3 regions of the Micromonospora sp. 050-3 genome follow, and region 3 is predicted to be linked to each of the others. Evidence: riboswitches for the same ligand, from Rfam matches in the RefSeq annotation. Region 3 holds a riboswitch; each other region holds the start of a gene.
What was found. Region 3 has a riboswitch for cobalamin ahead of ACLJOK_RS06690 (acyl-CoA thioesterase). Riboswitches for the same ligand answer to the same signal wherever they lie in the genome.

Region 1: it holds a riboswitch for cobalamin, as region 3 does, so the genes downstream of both, ACLJOK_RS13630 (ribonucleoside-diphosphate reductase subunit alpha) here and ACLJOK_RS06690 (acyl-CoA thioesterase) in region 3, are expected to answer to the same signal.
Region 2: it holds a riboswitch for cobalamin, as region 3 does, so the genes downstream of both, cobN (cobaltochelatase subunit CobN) here and ACLJOK_RS06690 (acyl-CoA thioesterase) in region 3, are expected to answer to the same signal.

What each region holds. Positions count from the first base shown of each region.
Region 1 is NZ_JAJPVX010000001.1:2,959,926-2,963,195, forward strand. Features, by position in the region: gene ACLJOK_RS13630 (ribonucleoside-diphosphate reductase subunit alpha) at 1-1,505, opposite strand, end outside; cobalamin riboswitch at 1,697-1,914, opposite strand; gene ACLJOK_RS13635 (enolase C-terminal domain-like protein) at 2,159-3,270, shown strand, end outside.
Region 2 is NZ_JAJPVX010000001.1:2,147,533-2,150,802, forward strand. Features, by position in the region: gene ACLJOK_RS09660 (RNA polymerase sigma factor) at 1-167, opposite strand, end outside; gene ACLJOK_RS09665 (hypothetical protein) at 266-601, shown strand; gene ACLJOK_RS09670 (hypothetical protein) at 747-1,361, shown strand; gene ACLJOK_RS09675 (hypothetical protein) at 1,445-1,591, shown strand; cobalamin riboswitch at 1,788-1,917, shown strand; gene cobN (cobaltochelatase subunit CobN) at 2,199-3,270, shown strand, end outside.
Region 3 is NZ_JAJPVX010000001.1:1,456,130-1,459,399, reverse strand. Features, by position in the region: partial or broken gene ACLJOK_RS06700 (IS701 family transposase) at 1-477, shown strand, start outside; gene ACLJOK_RS06695 (NUDIX domain-containing protein) at 620-1,018, opposite strand; gene ACLJOK_RS06690 (acyl-CoA thioesterase) at 1,331-1,777, opposite strand; cobalamin riboswitch at 1,972-2,186, opposite strand; gene ACLJOK_RS06685 (copper resistance protein CopC) at 2,318-3,270, shown strand, end outside.

The DNA of each region.
Region 1 (3,270 bases), 1.5 Mb from region 3:
AGGCCCATCAGCCCGAGCCCGACCGGCCGCCAGCGGGGGTTGCTCGCCGCCGCCTGCGCGGTCGGGTAGTAGTTGATGTCGATGACCCGGTCGAGGAAGGTCACAGCGGTCCGCACCGTGGCGCGCAGCCGCTCCCAGTCGATGCCGCCGGCGGTGAGGTGGGCGGCGAGGTTCACCGAGCCGAGGTTGCACACCGCGGTCTCGGCGTCGCTGGACACTTCGACGATCTCGGTGCAGAGGTTGGACAGGTGCACCACGTTGCCCGGCTCGGCGGTCTGGTTGCAGAGCCGGTTGGCGGCGTCCTTGAAGGTCATCCAGCCGTTGCCGGTCTGGGCGAGGGTCCGCATCATTTTCCCGTACAGCTCCCGCGCCGGGACCTGCCGCACGTAGCGCCCCTGCGCCTCGGCCTCCCGGTACGCGGCGTCGAACCGCTCCCCCCACAGGTCGGGCAGCTCGGGCACCTCGTGCGGGTCGAACAGCGACCACAGCTCGTCGGCCTCGACCCGGCGCATGAACTCGTCCGGGATCCAGTTGGCCAGGTTGAGGTTGTGGGCGCGGCGGGCGTCCTCGCCGGTGTTGTCCCGCAGTTGCAGGAACTCCTCGATGTCCGGGTGCCACGGCTCCAGGTAGACGCAGGCCGCGCCCTTGCGCCGGCCACCCTGGTTCACCGCGGCGACGCTCGCGTCCAGCGTGCGCAGCCACGGCACGATTCCGTTGGACTGCCCGTTCGTGCCCCGGATCAGCGCGCCGCGGGAGCGGACCCGGGAGTACGCGATGCCGATGCCACCGGCGAACTTGGACAGGTTGGCGACCTGGGCGTACCGCTGGTAGATCGAGTCCAGCTCGTCGAGCGGAGAGTCGACCAGGTAGCAGGAGGACATCTGGGTGTGCCGGGTACCGGAGTTGAACAGGGTCGGTGAGCTGGGCAGGTAGGCCAGGCTGGACATCAGCCGGTAGAAGTCGACAGCCTCGTCGGCCGTCCGGGACAGGCCGCAGGCCACCCGAAGCAGCCAGTACTGCGGGGTCTCCAACACCAGGCGGCTGGTGGGGTGGCGCAGCAGGTAGCGGTCGTACACAGTGCGCAGGCCGAAGTACTCGAACCGGCGGTCGCCGTCCGGGTCGATGGCGTGGTCGAGCGTCGCGGCGTGTGCGGCGACGAACGCGGCGGTGTCGTCACCGATCAGGCCCTCGGCGTGGCCGGCCCGGATCGCCGCGCTGAACGAGGTGATGCCCTGTCGACGCACCTCCTTGTCGACGTAGCCGGCCAGCAGCCGCGCGGCGAGGCGTGAGTACTGCGGCTCCTCACCGATCATCTCGGCGGCGGTCTGGATGGACAGGCGGTCCAGTTCGGCGGTGGTTGCACCGTCGTAGAGGCCGCTGATGGTGCGGGTGGCCACCCGCATCGGGTCGACGTCGGTGAGGTCGTCGGCCCACCGCTCGACCGCCCGGACGATCTTGTTCACGTCCACGGGTTCGGTGCCGCCGTCGCGCTTGCGGACCTGCATCGGCGCCCGCCGCACTGCCGCGTCGCCGCTGGCCGGGACTACCTCGGTGACTGTCACCACTCGCTCCTCGGAGTTCGAGACCTGGTGGCCCGGACGCGAGGAGACAGACACCGACGGACGCCACGCCAGCCCGGCGTGGGTCAGGTGGCGTCAGCCGTCCCACGCGGCCTCGGACCGCCGCCCACCCGGGTGCGGGTACGCGGCGCGCTGGCAGGTCTTCGGACTCGCGGGCACGACCGGGCTCGCCGGTCTCCTACTGGCCGTCGCTTCCCAGGCCGATTGGTGGCCCAGTGCTGATGACGGCGGTCGTTCCCACTCACCGCTGCGGGACAGTCCCGGATTTCCACCGGGTTCCCTGTTGCCTCGACCGCTCCGGATGAGCGGCCGAACCAGCTGCGCTCGACACCATATATAGGGACGCAGTCGTTGTCACACCCCACATGTCGGTCTCGGGCGTGTCGGCGCCGACTCGGTGACCACCGTCACCAACCCGGCCGTCAAAGGGCACTATGGACGGCAACGCGGATCGACGCGACCCGCCAAACATCATATGTCTACGGGCCTGCAGTGATCGACATCGTTGACGCGCCGAGACGACCCTCCGTATACTCCCAGTGATCATCTGATCTTTAGCCTAGCCGGGCGAGGAGCGCATGCCGCAGATCACCGCCGTCACCGTCGAAGACGTCCGCTTCCCCACCTCCCTGACCGCTGACGGGTCAGACGCCATGAACAAGGACGGCGACTACTCGGCGGCCTACGTCATCCTGCACACCGACGGCGTCGACGGCGTGGGCGCGCCACTCGCGGGGCACGGCCTGACCTTCACCATCGGTCGCGGCAACGACATCGTCGCGGCAGCGGCAGTCCACCAGGCACAGCTCCTGGTCGGCCTGGACGTGGCGACGATGGCAGCGGACATGGGCGCGGTCTACCGCCTCCTCACCTCCGACTCGCAGCTGCGCTGGCTCGGTCCCGAGAAGGGTGTCGTCCACCTGTCCCTCGCCGCCGTGTTGAACGCGTCATGGGACCTGGTCGCCCGGGTCGCCGACAAGCCGCTGTGGCGGCTGCTCGTCGACATGACCCCCGAGCAACTCGTCGACATCGCGGACCTGCGCTACCTGTCCGACGCGCTGACCCGCGACGAAGCACTGGCCATCCTGCGGGCCAAGGAGAGCACGAAGGCCACCCGCCTCGCCGAGCTCGACCGCACCGGCTACCCCGCCTACACCACCTCCGCGGGCTGGCTCGGCTACGGCGACGACAAGCTGCGCCGGCTGTGCCAGGAGGCGGTGGACACCGGCTACGGCTACGTCAAGCTCAAGGTGGGCGCCAACCTCGACGACGACATCCGCCGATGCGCGATCGCGCGGGAGATCCTTGGGCCGGATCGCAACCTGATGATCGACGCCAACCAGGTGTGGGACGTCGGTCAGGCCATCGACTGGGTCACCGCCCTCGCCCAGTTCACGCCACTGTGGATCGAGGAACCGACCAGCCCCGACGACATCCTGGGCCACGCGGCCGTCCGCCGCGCGGTCGCTCCGATCGGCGTCGCCACCGGCGAACACTGCCACAACCGGGTGATGTTCAAGCAGCTGTTCCAGGCCGAGGCCATCGACTTCTGCCAACTCGACACCGGCAGGTTAGCCAGCATCAACGAGATCGTCGCCGTGCTGCTGCTCGCCGCGAAGTTCGACGTCCCGGTGTGCCCGCACGCCGGCGGTGTCGGGCTGTGCGAGATGGTCCAACACGTGTCGGTGCT
Region 2 (3,270 bases), 690 kb from region 3:
GCGCCGAGCAGCACCGCGGTCCGGTACGCGGACGCGGTGTGCCGGGCGACCAGGAGGTTGTACGCCTCCAGGTCACCTGCCCGAGCACGGGTGACGAGTGCCTCGTCGTCCAGGGGAGCCTCCGTTGGATCACACTCATGACACCGCCCGCCCGCCGCGGGTTCCATCCGGATCCCGACGCGGGTCAGCTCTCTCCCATCCGGCGTGCAGCGTATTGCCAGGAATCGGTGCTGCACTGGAGGGGCGTCGAGGAGAGGGGCGGGGCATGAGCTGGTTCAATCGGCGGTCACGGGGTGCCGAGGCGACCCCGACGAAGCTGGACCGGGAGGCGACCCGCGACGACCTCGCGGCGCTGGAGGCGTTCGTGGCCACCCGGCGCGGGGTGGAGTTCTACCTGGAACCGGAAACGACCGCGACGGACACCACAGTGATGGCGATCGCCCACGACGGCGAGTGGATCCGTCGTCGTACCGGAACGCCCCGCGCGGCCGGGGCCATCGCCCGCAAGCACGCGGTGCCGCTGTACGAGGCGGCGCGTACCGGCTACCCGGAACGGATGCGGACCTGGAGCCGGGCCCACCCGGAACGCCACGCCCGCTGAGACTCGACCGACAGCAGATCATGACGGGGGATGACTCCCTGTGGTGCGGGTCTGACTACGGTGTTGGCTGCTGGGGTGTCGGGTTGAGGCCAGCCGGTGCGGGCGCAGGCGTGCCCGCGTTGGTGACGACAGGCAGGGGGCCGCGGTGGAGATGGTCGAGCGGCTTGTTTCCCGGACTGATGCCGCCTACCAGCGGTGGTTGGCGTCGGTCACTGACGACGTCGTCGCCGATGGGGTGGTGATGTACTGCCGGGAATCCCTGCTGGAGCGCAACACGACCTACGGGATCGGTGAGTGGCTCACGGGCTACCTCATGATCGGCCAAGAAGGCGATCGGGGATTCTTTCTCAGGTGCGACGGTAGCGGGGGCCCGGTGTTCTGGACCGACCTGGGCGGTCTCGGCGAAGTCGACCTCGCTGTTGTTGCCCCCGTGTTCGAGGTGTGGCTGCGTTCCGGTATCGCCCTGCCCGCCGACCCGCAGCCGGACCTGCCGCCAACCGCCGACGTCTACCTGGACAAGGTTCCGGTCGACGCAGTTCAGCTGCTGGTACGGGCGAGGAAGCTGCTGGGTGTGGATTGGCGGTTCGGGGATCTCAGGGGCCTGCTCGCCGTCCAGCCGTTCCTGGCGGCGAGGTCAGCTCGTCTGTACGCGCTGCGCCGCGGCCTGGAACACGCCCCCGAGTTGCGGCCGTACCTGTTGTACGCCACCGACCACGGCCTGGAAGCGGTATGGCCGGCCGACAGCCCAGAAAGCCAGTGACTTGGCACAATCGAACCAAGGCCGAACCTGATCACGGCGGATCATATGGCGAGGTTCAGAACCGACACGTCGAGGCAGGGCGCGTGGCCGACGCCGAGGACAAGATCGAAGAGGCCATTCACACGGTTGGGCTCTCCACTCGTTCCAATCCACAGCCGCGGCGAACGTTGTGTGGGATCGTCGACCTGGATACCGTCCAGATCGCGGCGGTGTTGCGCGCCGCGCAGTAGGTCAGGCCGACAGACACTGCCCGCCAGGGGGCCACTCCACCGACCACCGAGCTCAACAGCCCGTCGTAGCGGCCAGAGGCAACCCCGCACGCCGATATCTCCGCAGGTCAATGTGGTGAGCGTGGCCGCTAGGCGGTGGGGTCCGCGTTGACCGGCGGCGCGGCGGTGTGGCAGCATTCGCGGCCTGACGGCAGTGAAGGAAGTCGGTGCGATTCCGACGCGGTCCCGCCACTGTCACCGGGGAGCGATCCCCCCTCGTGAGTCACGGCCGTGTGTCTGCGGTTGGAAGGCCGGGGGAGAGCGTCGATCCGGAAGCCAGGATACTTCGGCCGTCGGGACGTACCCCAGGGCGTGGACACCCGAGGAGGACCCGATGACGCACGGCGTCTCATTCATCGACGATCATCGTCGTATTGCGCTCCAGGCGCTGCGCTCCCAGGACACCGGCCACCGGCACCGCTGAGCTGATCGCCCGGCGCTGACCGGCCCCGACGCCCGCGTCGGTGCGCCGTTCGCGTGGGCCGTCGTACCGGCTGACGCCGTACCCATCCGCATCGCCCCGGTGTGCCCCCGTGAGGGCCCAGGGCGTCACTCTCCGGAGCCTGCCGTGCGCATCCTGCTGCTGTCCACCGCCGACACCGACCTGCTGGCCGCCCGCGCCAGCGGCGTCGACTACCGGTTGGCCAACCCCGCCCGGGTCACCGCCGAGGAGGTGCCCGCCCTGCTCGACGGGGTCGCCCTCGTCGTCGTACGCCTGCTCGGCGGTCGGCAGGCGTGGCCGGACGGCCTCGCCGCGGTGCTCGCCACCGGCGTGCCGACGGTGGTGCTCGGCGGCGAGGCGCTGCCCGACGCGGAGCTGATGGCCATCTCCACAGTGCCGTCCGGGGTCGTCACCCAGGCGCTGGCGTACCTGGTGGAGGGCGGCCCGGACAACCTGGGGCAGTTGGCCCGGTTCCTCTCCGACACGGTGCTGCTCACCGGCGAGGGGTTCGCCGCACCCACGCCCACCCCGGCGTACGGCGTGCACGGCGAACACCCCGCCGACCCGGACCGGCCCACAGTGGGAATCGTCTTCTACCGGGCGCACGCCCTCGCCGGCAACACCGACTTCGTCGACGTCCTCGCGGACGCGGTCCACAAAGCCGGCGGCAACCCGCTGCCGATCTTCTGCGGCTCGCTGCGCGGACTGACCACGGGCGCCGGCCCACTCGGGCTCTTCGCCCGCTGTGACGCGCTGCTGGTCACCGTGCTCGCGGCCGGCGGAGCGGTCGCCGCGGACGCCTCCGGTGGCGGCGACGAGGACGCCTGGGACGTCGGCGCCCTGGCCGCCCTGGACGTGCCGGTCATCCAGGCGCTCTGCCTCACCAGTACCCGCGCGCAGTGGGCCGACAGCGACGCCGGGATGTCCCCGCTGGACGCCGCCATGCAGGTGGCCATCCCCGAGTTCGACGGCCGGATCGTCACAGTGCCGTTCTCGTTCAAGCAGATCGACGCCGACGGGCTATCGGTCTACGCCGCCGACCCCGAGCGGGCTGCCCGGGTCGCCGGGATCGCGGTGCGCCATGCCCGGCTGCGGTACGTGCCGCACGCCGACAAGCGGGTCGCAGTGGTGCTCAGCTCGTACCCCACCAAGCACTCCCGGGTCGGTAACGCCGTCGGGTTGGACACCCCGGCCTCGG
Region 3 (3,270 bases):
TACGTGGTCGAGCACCTCGGCGACCCGGCCGCAGTGCTGATCGTGGACGACACCGGGTTCCTGAAGAAGGGCACCCGGTCGGCCGGGGTGCAGCGCCAGTACTCCGGCACCGCCGGGCGGACGGAGAACTGCCAGGTCGGGACGTTCCTGGCCTACCGCTCCGCGAAAGGCCACGCACTGATCGACCGGCAGCTCTACCTTCCGGCGTCGTGGACCGATGACCGGGACCGGTGCCGAGCGGCGGGGATCCCGGACGAGGTGCAGTTCGCCACGAAGGTCCAGATGGCCCGGAAGATGCTGGCCCGCGCCTTCGATGCCGGGGTGCCGGTCGGGTGGGTGACGATGGACGAGGCCTACGGGCAGTCGAAATCCCTGCGGGTCTGGTTGGAACAGCGGGATGTGGGTTATGTGGTCGCGACCCGCCGCAACGACGACATGATCACCACCAACATGGGCACCGCCCGCGCCGACCCGTTGCAGTACTAGAGACTGCGGAGCCTTGGTCCTGGGCTGCCGTCCTGGCTCAAGTGTTACGGCGAGGCAAGATAGCGCCCGAACGCTTCCTGCCCGTCAGGGATGAAGCGCCGATGCTGAACGGCTTGCCGCAGCTCGCCCTTTGTCATCCAGCCGAGCCAGGCCACCTCCTGGGGTCAGGATCTACCTCGCCGGTGATGACGGCCTCATGAACGCCGAGCCAGTACGGGCCGACCTCGCCTTGACATAGGAACTTGAACATGAAGCGCACCGCCACGTGGACGCCCAGCTCCTCGGCCAACTCCCGAGCAGCGGCCGCCTGATACGACTCACCGACATCCACGGCCCCGCCGAAGCTCACCTCGTAGTAGCCGGGGAATCTGGACAGGCCCTCAGCGCGCCGATACACCAGAACCCGGCCCTGCTGATCTCGGCAAATGGTCGTCGCGATGCGGTGCAGCCAGCCGCGACGGACGGCCTCGCCTCGGTCCACCACTCCCAGCACCCGGTCCTGATCATCGACCCGCTCCACGAGCTCATTCACAACGCACACAATCCCAGATTCGGGTCGTAGTGCGGGCCGCAGGATATTGGGAAGCGACCGCGTCGCTGGGAGCCGATGGGCTGGATGCGGGCGGGCAGCCCTTAGACCGCTTGCGCCATCCCATCTGCCGTCGACCCGCCATCCTGGGGAGCGGGCCGCCGCCCGGCCCGCAACGTCAAGACCACCTTGACGCACGGTCGAACGTTGGCGGGTCAGGCGGCGGTCTGCTCGGCTTGCCCGGGTCGCCGGCTGGCGGGATGGCCCGCGCAACCACCCACAGACCGCAATTCGCCGACGGTGTTGCAACCCGCGTCAGTCGTCTTCGGCGCCGTCGAGCAGCGCGCGTCGCAGCGCCAGTCGGTGCTTCCGGCGGATCTCCGCCTCCCGGTACCGTCGGCGGTCCCCATCGGTCTCCGGTAGCAGCGGCGGCACCGTCCGAGGCTGGCCGTCGTCGTCGATGGCGACCATGACCAGGTGGGCGGTGGCCACGTCGGTGGGTGGCACCGCACGGTCCCACCGGTCGGCGGTCACCTTGACGGCCACCTCCATCGAGCTGCGGCCGGCCCAGGTGATCCGGGCGTCGACGTGCACCACGTCGCCGACCCGCACCGCGCGGAGGAACGCCGTCTCGTCGATGGCGGCGGTCACCGCCGGCCCGTCGGAGTGCCGGGCAGCGACCACACCGGCGACGGAGTCGATGAGGTTGAGGATCCGGCCGCCGTGCACCGTACCCATCAGGTTGGTGTGGTGCTGGTCCATGATCTGCGAAAGGGTCAGGTGCGACGCCGACGGTGCTCGGCCGGCGATGGTGGTGGTGTCGTGCACAGCGGTAGTCCGTCCCTCGGGAAACCACACCACCGGACTGCGGGCACGCGCTGACGAGGACGCCACCGCGTAGACGACGCGGCAGGTCACCCGCTCAGCCCACCCGCGAGGCCGACGGCAGCGCACACGGTTGTGTACGCGGCGCCGGCAGGTCTTCGGACTCGCGGGCCTGACCGGTCGCGCCGGTCCCCTACTGGCCGTCGCTTCCCAGGCCACTGGCCCAGTGCTGATGACGGCGGTCGTTCCCACTCACCGCTGCGGGGCAGCCCCGGATTCTCACCGGGTTCCCTCTTACGACGCCCAGCCGGTCACGACGGGGCGAACCAGCGCCGTCGGCGAGCATAGCTGGCCAGGGAATGTGTCCACCCGGGGCGTCCTGCCGCGGCGACGGATGGCCTGATCGTCAACTTTTGTCATCTGAGGAAGAAGATCGTCACCTCTTGAAAAAAGTCTCGCGAGGGTGAGGATATCCAGATGCGTCGTCTCCCCCAGACTTGCGGGCGGGTGTTCTCGGGCCTCCTCGCGTTCCTCCTCGCCTCGGCGGTCGCCCTCCTCGCGTCCGCCCAACCCGCCGCAGCGCACGGGACCCTCGCCATGTCCACACCGGCGAGCGGCGCAACCGTGCGCGAGTCGTTGACCGAGGTGCGGCTGTTCTTCACCGAGAAGGCCGCCGCCAACGCGTTCTTCACGATCACCGCCCCGGGCGGCACCCGGGTCGACAACGGCTGGTCGTACGGGGAGCCGAAGCCGCTGGACAAGCCGGTGCGCGAGTACTTCCTGGTCAACGGGCAGTTCGAGCCACGGGAATACACGACGGGGTTCCCGGCGGTGGTGTCCGTCGCCCACCTGCCCGCCAAGGGCCAGTACTCGGTGAGCTACCTGTCGGTCGCCTCGGACGGCGACACCGTGCGGGGCACCCAGACCTTCCGCTACGACGGGCCGGTGACGGCAGCGCCGAAGGGGTGGAGCCCGCCGTCGACCCAACCGGACCCGGCGTTGGTGGCCGCCACCGAGCAGCACAACTCCGGGCAGGCCTCGGCGGTGCCGACCACAGCTGACGATCCGTCGACCCCGCCGGCCGCGGCGGCACCGTCGACCGGGTCGACCGAGGAGAGCGGTCCCGGGGCACTGGCCTGGGCCGGCTGGGCGGCGGCGGTCGCGGCGGTCGGGGCGGTGGCCGGGTTCGTCGTCTGGCGTCGCCGATCTGCCGGCACACCCGCCGGCCGGGGCCGTACCTCGGCGGCGAGCTCCGGTCGACGCGGCGGTGGCGCCCGTACCACGAACAGGGCCGGCACTGGCAGGACCGTCGGCGGCAAGGCTGCCGGGGACAAGACCGTCGGGGACAAGACCGTCGGGGGCAAGGCCGGCGCTGGCAAGACCGTCGGGGGCAAGGTCGGCGCGGCAACCGGCGTCGTCGCGCGTACCGC